DNA from 3 places in the Neobacillus sp. K501 genome. Region 3 is predicted to be linked to each of the others. Evidence: predicted binding sites of a transcription regulator. Region 3 holds the regulator's gene; each other region holds the start of a gene.

Region 1 (4,294 bases), on a different contig from region 3:
GTGTAAATAATGGAATGAACAGAATTGAATAAAGCATTGGCGTCGTAAATTCGATTTTCCCTTTTCTAAGCGTAAGCAGCCAGTTAAAGATCTTAACCCCTGTCGGGACAGCAATCGCCATGGTAGTTATGGAGAAAATACTGTTAGTTAGCGCCCCTTGACCCATTGTAAAGAAGTGGTGAGCCCATACTAAGAAGGACATAAGGGAAATAAGCACCATGGAACCAACCATAGATTTATAGCCATATAGATTTCGACGCGCAAAGGTTGAAATGATTTCACTGTAAATACCGAATGCTGGCAAAATCAAGATATAAACTTCAGGATGACCCCATACCCAGAAGATATTGGCCCAAAGCATATCCATTCCGCCATTATCCATCGTAAAGAAGTTGGTTCCAAATTGACGGTCCAATGTTCCCATCGCAAGTAATACTGCTAAAACTGGGAAAGCGAAAACGATAATAACGTTGGCAATGAAGGCAGACCAAGTGAACATTGGCATTTTCATTAGCGTCATGCCCGGTGCTCTCATTTTAAGAATAGTTGTGATAAAGTTAATCCCCGTCATTAACGTACCAATACCGGCAATTTGAATCGCAATCATATAATAATTGGTTCCTACAGATTCACTGAATTCATTACCCGCTAGTGGGAAATAAGAAGTCCAGCCTGCATCTGGTGACCCACCGACAACGAATGAAATATTAAATAACATCGCCCCCATGAAGAATAACCAGAAGCTCAATGCGTTTAAACGTGGGAAGGCAACATCCCGTGCACCAATCTGTAATGGTACGACAAAGTTCATGAAAAACATAATAAATGGCATGGCCATAAAGAGGATCATAACAATCCCATGTGTAGTGAAAATTTCATTATAATGCTGGGCATCTAACAGCGTATTATCTGGTGCTGCCAATTGAGCACGCATCATAATCGCATCAGCGCCACCTCTGAATAGCATCAATAAGGCAGATACTAAATACATAATACCAATTCGTTTATGGTCAACCGTCGTAATCCACTCACGCCAGAGATAACCCCATTTTTTAAAATAGGTCAAGCCAGCTATAATGGCGATCACTACTAGACCAATCGCAACCATCGAAGCATAAATAGCTGCACTTGGATGTGGTACGGCAAATCGTTCAAAGAACTCCATACTTTGTAACTCCTTTCGGTAAATACATTCAATTCAATTCAATTCAATTCAATTAAACTAGATAGCTCGTAATCTTAATGATGAGTATGATCGGAAGCTTCTTCAGTATCTGCTGCCTCATGATCATGTTCACTTTGTTTATCATCAGAACCTTGCTCATTTGTGTCAGATCCATGATCATGTCCTTCTGGTGCTGGTGAGAATGTCAAATGAGTTCCTGTATAGGTGGACTGTCCAAGATGACCTGGCTCCAATAACTCATCAAATTTCTTTTCGGTTAATGGTTTTGCTGTTTCTTTTACCTCTTTAACCCAATCATCAAAATCTTTTTGAGACATCGCGGTAACATTAAAGGTGTTTTCGGCAAAGCCTTTACCACTAAAGTTGGCGTTTCGTCCCATAAATTCTCCTGGCTCATCCGCTGCTAGGTGTAAGGTTGTAACCATGTCACCCATCGCATATTTTTGTCCACCAAGCTGTGGAATCCAGAAGCTCGTAATTGGACCGTATGAATACAGTTTAAATTCAAGCGGGCGGTCCGTCGGGATGTACAGGTAATTGACAGTTTCGATATTTTCTTCAGGGTAACTAAAATGCCATTTCCAGTTTGAGGAAGATGCGTAAACAACTAATGGCTCTTTATTTTCGTAACCCTTTGGTGCGGATTCAACGATATAATTACTTCGTACAGAAACAATCGATAGGAAAGCAACAATAATAACGGGAATCCCTACACAAATCGCTTCCACCCAAATATTCCCTTCAATGTGAGGTGGCTCGTAATCTGGTCGCTGTTTGGAAGCACGATATTTGATTAACATATAGACTAAAAGAGCAAAAACGACGATAACAATAACGGCCATTAATCCAATCGATAACATAATGTCATTCGCTTGCCTTTCAGCCTGTGGTCCTTTTGGGTCTAAAACTAATAAAGGTTCACATCCTGTAAGTAACGTGATAATAGTAAAAACCAGGGTTAATAATGCCCCTTTGAATTTCATAGTGGTACCCCTTTCTAATCTTCTATTTCGTCTTTTTTCAATAGGAGAAATTTATTAAGTGATATAAATCACATTCAGTTATTCTTATTTTATAATCATTTTTAATAAAATCCATTCAAATGTGAAATGTGTCACAAAACGTTCAAAATCAAAAATTGGAATTAATTTTTGGGTTCGAATCAATGGCATTTTAAGAGTAAATAGATTATGATAATTAGGTTACCCTCTAACAAAAACTAAAAATTAACATTTTTCTACAAAAATATATTAAAAAAGGAACTTTGCCAATATAATCGGCAAAGTTCCTTTTGGTTTCATTTCGGGGTTATTAGAAAAATAGAAAATGATAACCTATAAGATTGGAGACAGCAGCCTTGAAATCGATTCCTTCAAACGAATTTCCAGTGAGCGCTGCTCATATTCTTTTAATGTTAACAATCTAGATACCTTGATATCCTCTTTAAATATTTTTGTTAATTTTGTCGATATTTCATCATCATATAAAAAAGCATTTACCTCAAAATTCAGCTTGAAACTTCTGTAATCAATATTGGCTGTGCCCACCGAAGCGATTTCTTCATCTACGACCAGCGTTTTGGCATGGATAAAGCCATTATTGTAGATGTAGATCTTTGCCCCAATTTTCAATAATTCATGAACATGAGAAAGTGTCGCCCAATAAACAAACAGATGGTCTGGCTTATTGGGTATCATAATATTGACTTCTACTCCCGATAAACAGGCAATCCGCAGGGCGTCTAATAAGCTTTCATCCGGAATAAAGTAGGGCGTTTGGATAAAGATTGTTTTTTTGGCAGACATGATCATTTTAATGTAACCATTTTTAATTTGTTGAAATTCAGAATCAGGACCACTTGTTACAATTTGGATTCCGATATTCCCATGGGAAACATTTTCTGGATAAAGGTTTGGAACGTAATCAACATCATAATCATCAGAAGCCTGGTTCCAATCGAGAATAAATCGCGTTTGAAGCGCATATACGGCTGTACCTTTAATCCTTAAATGGGTATCTCGCCAATAACCAAATTTTTCGTTTAGTCCAAGATATTCATCCCCAACATTAAATCCACCAACATAACCGATTTTCCCATCAATAATCACAATCTTGCGGTGATTTCTGAAATTCATCCTTAAATTGATAAACCGAAATTTTGAAGGGAAAAAGACCTCAACTTGACCGCCAGCTGCACGAAATTCTTTAAAAATTCGCTTTGGCAGGCTACGTGAACCCAATTCATCGTATAAAACTCTTACTTTTACACCTTGATTCACTTTTTCCGTCAATGCTTGGATTAGTTTTTTCCCCAGATTATCATTTTTTATGATGTAATACTGCAGGTGAATATAGTTCTTTGCCTGTTTGATATCTTTCATTAACTGATCGAATTTATCCTTACCGTCTGTAAAAATCTCAACGGCATTATCCTCTGTTAAAATGGCTTTATTGTTGATCATGTGCATGTAAATTAAATCCCTGCTGTCACTTGTTGCTTTATTGCGAAAAAAGAATTGATCAGAACGGAATTTTGCTAATTGAGATTCAAGTTCTTCCTCAAGACCAGTCTTTTTCAAATCATCCCATTGAAAAAGTCGTTTCCGGCTTAAATTTTGTCCCAATAAAAGATACATGACGAAGCCCAAAATAGGAATAAAAAAGAGTACTAAAAGCCAAGCCCAAGTGGAACCGATGTCCCTTCTTTCTTGAAAGATAACAACCAGGGCCAACATGATATTTACCACTAGAACAATCCCGAGTAAAATGGAAGTAATATGCATGATAAAAACCCTCTCCAATTGTTTACTATTCATTTAGTATAGTACATTTATTCGAACTTCGCCTTTTTTATGTATGTTTATCCATTTAGAATGAAATATGGAGGGGTAGTCCCCCTCCATGTCGGCCTGTTTAATACGGATCCGATGCATGCCCCATTACTTCAGCCTGCTGCACTGCCTCTTCCATGTTTCCTTCGGTTGATTGACCAGCGTTTTTAATTCCTTCCGCAATTCTTTTCCCATAGTCTGGATCACATTGTGTTAACATGTCCACCATTCGATCTTGAATTTCCTTACGGCAGGAGGCAAGGGCCCCAGAAAGATT
Region 2 (4,294 bases), on a different contig from region 3:
GTAGCGGTCTTCGGAATTAGAAAGTTACCGACTTCATCCGAATTATCTATGCTTGCACTCACAATAAAAAAGTCAAGGACTGGTGCCATGGTTGTGAATGTTTTTCTTCCAGTAATTACCCAACCATCCCCTTTTTTTACTGCCTTAGTTTCAGGTTTTCCTCCACGTGTTGGGCTTCCAGTTCCTGGCTCAGTCGCTGCACTATTGATTAACGAGCCCTTTTGTACATCATTACAAATCATTTCAAAAATGGGCTCTTTCCATGTCTGTTTTTCTGCCAAATTTTTAATGATCCCCATATGCCAACCAATTGACAAAGCGGTTGAACCATCACCCTCAGCAATTATTTCTTGAAAGCGGAGCATTTCATATAAAGAGATTTCCTGTCCTCCATATTTTTCAGGAACGGTTAAGGATGTATATCCGCTATCTTTTAATTCTTGGATATTTTCATAGGGAAAGCTCCCTTCCACATCATTTTGATGGGCCCTTAACAAAAATTGATTCGAAAGTGTTGTCATTAATTCCAATTGGTCTTTAAAATAATTTTTTTCCTGAAAAGTCATTTTAACTCACCTATCCTTTAATACCAGTATAAATAAGGTTGATATTTTTTTGTAGAAAAAGGATGCAAAAGAAGGTATTTAAGGTGTGCAGGCCGCTAACCATACCTTCCACTTAAATTTTTTCGAATTTATTACAGATTTGTGGCAAAACTCACTGTCTAAAGAAGATAATTCATTTATACTATTTGAAGGAAAATTTACCAATAGAAAGTAGCAAGATAAAAATGTCTTTTTTATCCTGCCATTAGGAGATACTACAATTAAAGGTAATCAAGGGGGATTTGGATGAATCAAGGAACAAGACAATTATTTGTTCAAACAGCCAGCCTGGTAGCTGGTTTTATGGTCTGGGTACTTATTTCGTCACTTATGCCATATATTCAAACCGATATTAAGCTATCATCAACTGAAATCGCTTGGGCTACAGCCATACCTGTCATCCTTGGATCACTCTTGCGTGTTCCAATTGGATTTTGGACGAATCGATACGGTGCTAGAATACTATTTACGATAAGTTTTATCATTCTCCTCATTCCAATTGCGATTATTGGTTATGCCAATTCTTTATTCATGCTGGTTTTGGGAGGATTTTTCCTTGGTGTTGGCGGTGCAGTGTTTTCAATCGGTGTTACGTCCCTTCCAAAATACTATCCAAAAGAAAAGCATGGGTTTATAAATGGAATTTATGGAGCAGGAAATATTGGTACAGCGATTACTTCATTTTCTGCACCTGTTTTAGCCGATGCATTTGGCTGGAGAACCGCTATTCAGATATTCCTAATAGTCATTATCATTTTTGCACTCTTAAACTTTGTCTTAGGTGATCGGCAGGAACAAAAAACGAAGGTTCTATTTAAAGAACAATTCAAAGCAGTATATAAGAATCCGAAACTGTGGTTTTTAAGTTTATTTTATTTCATTACATTTGGTTCGTTTGTTGCATTCACGATATATTTGCCATCCTTTTTAGTGAATCATTTTCAATTAGATAAAGTTGACGCAGGCTTCCGTACCGCTGGTTTCATTGCAATCGCAACTATTATCCGTCCAATCGGCGGATGGCTCGGTGACAAAATCAATCCGTTTCTTATCTTAATCGGCGTATTCACAGGACTTACTTTCGCCGGTTTTCTTTTGTCGTTTACACCCTCATTACCAATTTATTCATTCGGCTGCCTATTAGTTGCTTTTTGTGCAGGGATTGGGAATGGTGCCATCTTTAAATTAGTTCCGTTGTACTTTTCAAAACAAGCTGGTATTGTGAACGGTATTGTCGCAGCAATGGGTGGTCTGGGTGGATTCTTCCCTCCTATCATATTAACCATTCTATTTAATTGGACTGGACATTACGCAATCGGTTTTATGTCATTATCTGAATTTTCTCTGGCAAGCTTAATATTAGTTGTATGGCTCTTCTATCAGGAAAAGTTAGAAATATCAGCGAAAATTGTTAAATATGCCTCAGATGGAATTACCGTCACGGATTCTAATGGAATCATTCAAAGTGTTAATCCTGCTTTCACGAGAATTACAGGTTACACACCTGAAGAAGTGATTGGAAAAACTCCAAGTGTTCTTCAATCTGGGGAACATAACAATGAATTTTACAAAGATATGTGGAACAGTTTACTTACAAAAGGCCATTGGGAAGGCTTCATTTGGAATAAACGGAAAAGTGGAGAAATATACAAAGAATGGTTATCCATAACGGCCATTAAGGATGATCTTGGAGAAACGAAAAACTACATTGGCATGTTTAACGAAATACTTGAAGATTCATCAAAAAAATGATTCTTAGACTTTCTCATCAGAAGGTCTATTTTTTTTTGCAAAAACAGATGTCTTAGTGCAAAATATTACAACTTTTTGACTTTCAGCCTGAGTTCACAGTTCCTTCACTATTTTTGTGACGAACGTCACAAAAATCATGTTAACATCTGATTTATAGTAACAACATAAACAACAACAACTTTGAAAAAAGATTAAAATAAACAGGAAATAGGGAGAGATTAAAATGGCACGAATTAATTATTGGAAACCTGAGGATGAGACGTTCTGGAAAACAGAAGGTAAAAAACATGCACAACGAAATTTATGGATCTCTGTACCATCATTAATGCTTGCTTTTATCGTTTGGCAAATTTGGTCAGTGGTAGCAGTTCGCCTTAACGATATTGGCTTCAGCTTTACCAATGAACAATTATTTACTTTAGCTGCAATCCCAGGTCTTGTGGGTGCGACCCTTCGCTTTGTTTATACCTTTGCTGTCGGGACCATCGGCGGTAAAAACTGGACAGTTATTTCCACAGCCGTTTTAGCGATTCCGGCAATCGGTATTGGTATTGCTGTTCAAAATCCTGACACTTCTTACACTACTATGCTAATACTTGCAGCACTTTGTGGTCTTGGCGGCGGAAACTTTTCATCTTCATCTGCTAATATCAGCTTTTTCTTCCCACAAAAAGAAAAAGGTACAGCACTTGGTATTAACGGTGGTTTAGGAAATATGGGTGTATCTGTTGTTCAATTCGTAACACCATTAATTATTACAACTGGAGCTTTTGCTTTTGCTGGAAAAGGTCAAGTTTTAGCTAATGGTCAAGAGGTTTGGTTACAAAATGCAGCGTTTATCTGGGTTATTCCAATTATTATCATGACACTACTTGCTATGTTCAAAATGGATAATGTTCCAGGAGCAAAGCAATCTGTATCAGCTCAATTTGTCATCGTAAAACGTAAACATACTTGGATTATGACTGTTTTATATATTGCAACTTTCGGTTCATTCATTGGTTATTCAGCAGCATTTCCGCTTTTATTAAAAGCTCAATTTCCAGAACATATTTCACTTGCCTTCTTAGGAGCATTAGTCGCTGCTGCAGCAAGACCTGTTGGTGGTTGGCTTGCCGATAAACTAGGCGGTGCAAGAGTAACAGCTTATGTATTTGTTGTCATGACCATTGGCGCACTAGGTGTTGTTTACTTCTTAAATTTAAATCAGTTTGCTGGATTCTTAATGGCATTCTTGGTTTTATTCTTGGCAGCAGGGATTGGATCTGGATCTACGTTCCAAATGATTCCGAATATTTTCATTCCGAAAGAAGCAGCACCTGTAATTGGTTTTACTGCAGCATTTGCAGCTTATGGTTCATTCTTAATTCCAAAGCTTTTCGGCTGGTCTGTTAATACTACAGGCAGTTATGTTACAGCATTCTATTTCTTCATTGGCTTCTACGTCATCGCATTTGCATTAAACTGGTATTTCTATCAAAGAAAAACAACCGTTGCAACTCAAACAGTAAAACAAGCCGGGTAACCTCCGGCTTGTTTTTTATTGTCCTGCCAAATTTGCTTTGCATCTATCTATTCAACATTGATTTTTTACACAGCTATAAAAAAAACTGCCCAACTGTCGGCAGTTTAGTTTATGATTTTGACTTCTACTTGTTTTTTACCCCAATTTAAAGCGTCTTGCTGTTCAGGGATGAATACATCGATTTTGTTTCCTTTAATAGCACCGCCTGTATCAGCAGCTGTCGCGTAACCATAACCTTCAACATAGACTTTACTGCCTAATGGAATAACCGAAGGATCAACCGCAATCACCTTTTGATCAGGATTTTCCAAAATATTAACACCAGTCGCTGTTATACCTGAACATCCCTCACATGTAGCCGTGTATGCAGTTGCTGTTACGGTAAGTTCCTTGCTTTCCTCTTCTACTTGTG
Region 3 (4,294 bases):
ATCAATTCCGTCTCTAACTGGGTTGGCAGGATCGATTTAAATAGTCCCAATAGCGAAGCTTTTTGTTTAATCACAATCGTATGACCACCGATTTCTTTCGCTTTACAATCCCCAAAAAGTTTTATGTCGATTTTTTCCGCATTCAAAAGACCACTGATTGTAAATTGTGATTCCGCCTTAAACGTTTCTGCTTCGCAATCTCCTTCTACGGTTAACCGGCCATGGATACCTATTTCATCACTTTTAATTTTCCCGCCCACAGTTGCTTTTCCGGCTACTTTTAGTTTCTTAACATAGAGGCTATTCGCGATTTTAGCTGTTCCATCAACCTTTAGGGACTCACCCTCAAAATTCCCGTTAATTTTCCCGTTTCCGTTAATTTTGCCTGCTTGTGCAAATACATTCCCATTGACAACCCCAGAACCGTTGCAATCAAATTCCGTACATACTATATCGTTATTAACGGTCCCTTTTCCATTTAATTTCACTCGATCGAACTCTCCGCCGTTGGAAGACCCAAAACCATTGATCACCAAATCTCTCCTGATTTTCGAATCCATATTTCTGCTCCTTTATAGTAATTTCGCTTTTATTTCCTCCATACATGCCATCAACGAGAGGTGTGCAACCGTTTTGGTACCAGGTTCACATCGGAACCCCTCTGGATTGATTAACAATAGACAAGAAGATACCCCAAGCTTTCTCGTAATCACCACTTCACAATGTTTCTGCTTAATCTCCTGCCTGTTGGGGATTAATACTTGCAGCAGCATCTTCCCTTCATCCAAACTAATTTCGCCTGATTGAAGCAGCTTTTCTAATACATAAATCTCCAGCATCCTTGATAAATTAAAACGTGGTCCGCTTTTTTCGAGATCTAAATATAAATCCATTACAACTTGAGAAACAATGTTACGTTTTATGATTTCGCTTGACTCTAATGTTAAATTTGACAAATTGGGTGAAAACATATCTGCAAGTTCATCTAAGGACAAATTCTCTTTCATTGTTTGGATTTTTTCTATTCTTTCTAAAATTTTTGCTTTTGGAAAGAAGGTTTCCTGACCCGTAAACGTTGATTTCCGTACAAACCATTCTTCAGGAATAAGGTCTTTACGTTTCCAACGGTATAACTGTCCGTACGAAATTCCGGCCGCTTCTAATAAATCCTTTTTCGAAATTAACTCCTCGCTCATTTTGTAAAACTCCCTTCTAACAACAATGTAACATAACACTGTTACGTTGTAAAGTTGTGGAAATGAAAAAACTCTTCCCTTTTAGAGAAGAGCCTAAAGTCATCGTTATTTATCCCGCATTAACGGGCAGTAAAACCCCCACTGATTGAAGTTTCACTTTATTCCACTTCCTCAGCCGTTGGATAGTGCTTTAAGAAGTAGACGAGAGATTGCAGTTCTACCGCTAGATCAATGTGATGGACACGAATCGATGACGGGACATTTAATCTCGCTGGAGTAAAATTCAAGATTCCTTTCACATTTGCTTTTACCAGCCGGTCAGTTATCATTTGCGCGACCGGTGCAGGTACCGTCAGAATCGCCACCGGAATTTCCTCTTTCGCCAAATATTCATCCAAGTCATCCATATGGTAGACTGGGACATCGCCGATCGTCGTACCCATTTTTTCTGTGTCCACATCAAAGGCACAGGCAATTTTTGTATTATTATTTTTCAAAAAATTGTAATTAAGAAAAGCGGTTCCGAGGTTACCCACCCCAATCAACGCCACTTTTGTTAATTCATCCTGATCTAATGTTTTTCTGAAAAATGTAAGAAGATAATTCACATTGTAGCCGTAACCCTTTTTCCCTAAGGCACCAAAATAGGAAAAGTCCCGGCGAATGGTTGCAGAATCCACTTTCACGGCCTCACTTAATTCCGCCGAGGAAACCCTTTGTTTGCCGGAAGAATGAAGATTCTTTAGAAATCGATAATATAAGGGAAGTCGCTTTGCTGTCGCTTGTGGTATTTTCATCGTATCGTTACTCATAATCTCCACACCCTTTGTTCTTTATTTAACCGGTTCGGTTCTTAGGAAATCTCCGTTTTTCCCTCCGGTTTTTTCCACTAGATAAGTTGATCCAATCACCATACCCTTATCTACTGCTTTACACATATCATAAATGGTTAACGCACAGGCAGATGCCGCTGTTAGCGCTTCCATTTCAACACCTGTATTCCCTTTTGTTTTTACTGCTGCTTGAATATTTAGGCGATACGCTTCCGTCTGTTCCTGTTCCCAAGCAAAGGTTACATTGACACCCGTCAACGGAATCGGATGGCACATCGGAATGATATCCCATGTTTTTTTCGCTGCCAATACCGCGGCAACCTGCGCGACAGCAAGAACATCGCCTTTTTTCATTTCATTATTTGTGATTTTTTCATAGATTTCTTTACTAACAACAATGCTGGAATGAGCAAGCGCCGTCCGTGCTGTCTCTGGTTTATCACTAACATCAACCATCTTTGCTCTTCCTTCTTCGTTAAAATGCGTAAACTCTGCCATACAATTAATCCTCCAATAAAAAGATGATACACTATTTTTATCCATTTGTCTGTGAAACTTTGAACGAATTACGATAAATTATCTGTTTTTTCAGGAGAAACCTATGACCATATAGACCTTTATTGCCGCAACTGTAGGAATAAGGTACACTAATTTTAAGTAATAGAGGTGAATTTCAATGATATTATTACAAGTTAATCAATTACAGAAATATTATGGTGCTGACCTTATTTTATCGAATATAAAACTTGAATTACAAACCCGTGACCGTGTAGCCCTTGTTGGAAGGAACGGGGCGGGCAAGTCAACGCTATTAAAAATTATCGCCGGACACCTGTCCCATGATGGCGGAGAAATTATTAAACCGAAGGAAGTCACGATCGGTTATTTAGCACAGAATACGGGCCTAGAATCGAATTTGTCTATTTGGGACGAAATGTTGACGGTGTTCGAATCCCTTAGGTCCATGGAAAAATCACTAAGAAAGCTCGAAGAACGAATGTCAGACCCTTCCGCTTTCGAGGACAGTGGCAGCTATGAAAAGATCTTAAAGGAATACGACCAGCTTCAGATCCAGTTTAAAGATCAAGGCGGCTATCAATACGAGGCCGATATCCGCTCGATCTTACATGGTTTAAATTTCCCTGATAGTTCGGTGATGATTTCAAGTCTAAGTGGTGGTCAGAAAACACGTCTGGCGTTAGGGAAATTACTGTTAACCAAGCCGGATATTTTAATCCTCGATGAGCCGACGAACCATCTAGATATTGATACTCTTTCCTGGCTTGAGCAATACTTACAAGGTTATGATGGAGCCATCTTGATCGTATCCCATGACCGTTACTTTTTAGATAAAGTCGTTACACAGGTATATGAGGTTTCTCGTAAGCAAATTCAGAAATTCATCGGCAACTACAGCTCTTATCTGGATCAAAAGGCAGCCAATTATGAGCGGGATATGAAGCTTTTTGAGCGGCAGCAGCAGGAAGTCGCAGCCCTTCAAGACTTCATCCAGCGAAACCTTGCACGAGCCTCCACAACCAAAAGGGCTCAAAGCCGCCGTAAAAAACTCGACAAAATGGAACTTATGGATCGCCCGTTAGGTGACGAAAAATCGGCAACGTTCTCATTTGAAATCGAAAAGCAAAGCGGAAATGATGTTCTGACCGTTGACTCCCTTGCGATTGGCTATGATGGCGAGAAAATTTCAGATGATATTTCCTTCCGTGTCTACAGAGGCGATAGTATTGCTTTAGTAGGTCCGAATGGCATTGGCAAGTCGACATTATTAAAAACGATTATCAAAAAGCTCCCGGCCTTAAGTGGCAATGTCTTATATGGCACCAACCTCAATATTGGTTACTACGATCAGGAGCAGGCGGAGTTGACCTCCAATAAGCGTGTATTGAACGAACTTTGGGATGAGTATCCTTTAAAAAACGAAAAGGAAATCCGGACTGTATTAGGAAATTTCCTCTTCTCTGGTGACGATGTGTTAAAAATCGTTTCTACCTTAAGCGGTGGTGAAAAAGCCCGACTTGCACTCGCGAAGCTGATGTTGGAGAAAGCCAATGTCTTGATTTTGGACGAGCCTACTAACCATCTGGACCTTGATAGCAAGGAAGTACTCGAAAATGCGCTGATCGATTATCCTGGAACGATTTTATTCGTCTCTCATGACCGTTACTTCATTAATCGGATTGCGACAAAGGTTGTAGAATTAAGCGGTAACGGCAGCACGGAGTTCCTTGGAGACTACGATTATTA

The links. The regulator Rex, encoded in region 3, represses fermentation and respiration genes when NADH is low (regulators of the CRP and FNR family bind a similar motif). The targets are predictions, from matches to a motif close to TTGTGAAATATTTCACAA.
Region 1: the regulator Rex is predicted to act here: its motif matches at 2,289-2,306, upstream of qoxA (cytochrome aa3 quinol oxidase subunit II).
Region 2: the regulator Rex is predicted to act here: its motif matches at 2,471-2,488, upstream of ACWM35_RS13125 (NarK family nitrate/nitrite MFS transporter).

What each region holds. Positions count from the first base shown of each region.
Region 1 covers NZ_JBSLYA010000005.1:279,317-283,610, reverse strand. The annotation lists gene qoxB (cytochrome aa3 quinol oxidase subunit I) at 1-1,165, opposite strand, end outside; gene qoxA (cytochrome aa3 quinol oxidase subunit II) at 1,240-2,169, opposite strand; gene cls (cardiolipin synthase) at 2,521-3,969, opposite strand; gene ACWM35_RS14205 (catalase) at 4,100-4,294, opposite strand, start outside.
Region 2 covers NZ_JBSLYA010000005.1:74,288-78,581, reverse strand. The annotation lists gene ACWM35_RS13135 (acyl-CoA dehydrogenase family protein) at 1-566, opposite strand, end outside; gene ACWM35_RS13130 (nitrate/nitrite transporter) at 852-2,357, shown strand; gene ACWM35_RS13125 (NarK family nitrate/nitrite MFS transporter) at 2,581-3,882, shown strand; gene ACWM35_RS13120 (3D domain-containing protein) at 3,987-4,294, opposite strand, start outside.
Region 3 covers NZ_JBSLYA010000017.1:4,213-8,506, reverse strand. The annotation lists gene ACWM35_RS23815 (cytoplasmic protein) at 1-560, opposite strand, end outside; gene ACWM35_RS23810 (YhbD family protein) at 573-1,196, opposite strand; gene ACWM35_RS23805 (redox-sensing transcriptional repressor Rex) at 1,355-2,008, opposite strand; gene moaC (cyclic pyranopterin monophosphate synthase MoaC) at 2,030-2,527, opposite strand; gene ACWM35_RS23795 (ABC-F family ATP-binding cassette domain-containing protein) at 2,706-4,294, shown strand, end outside.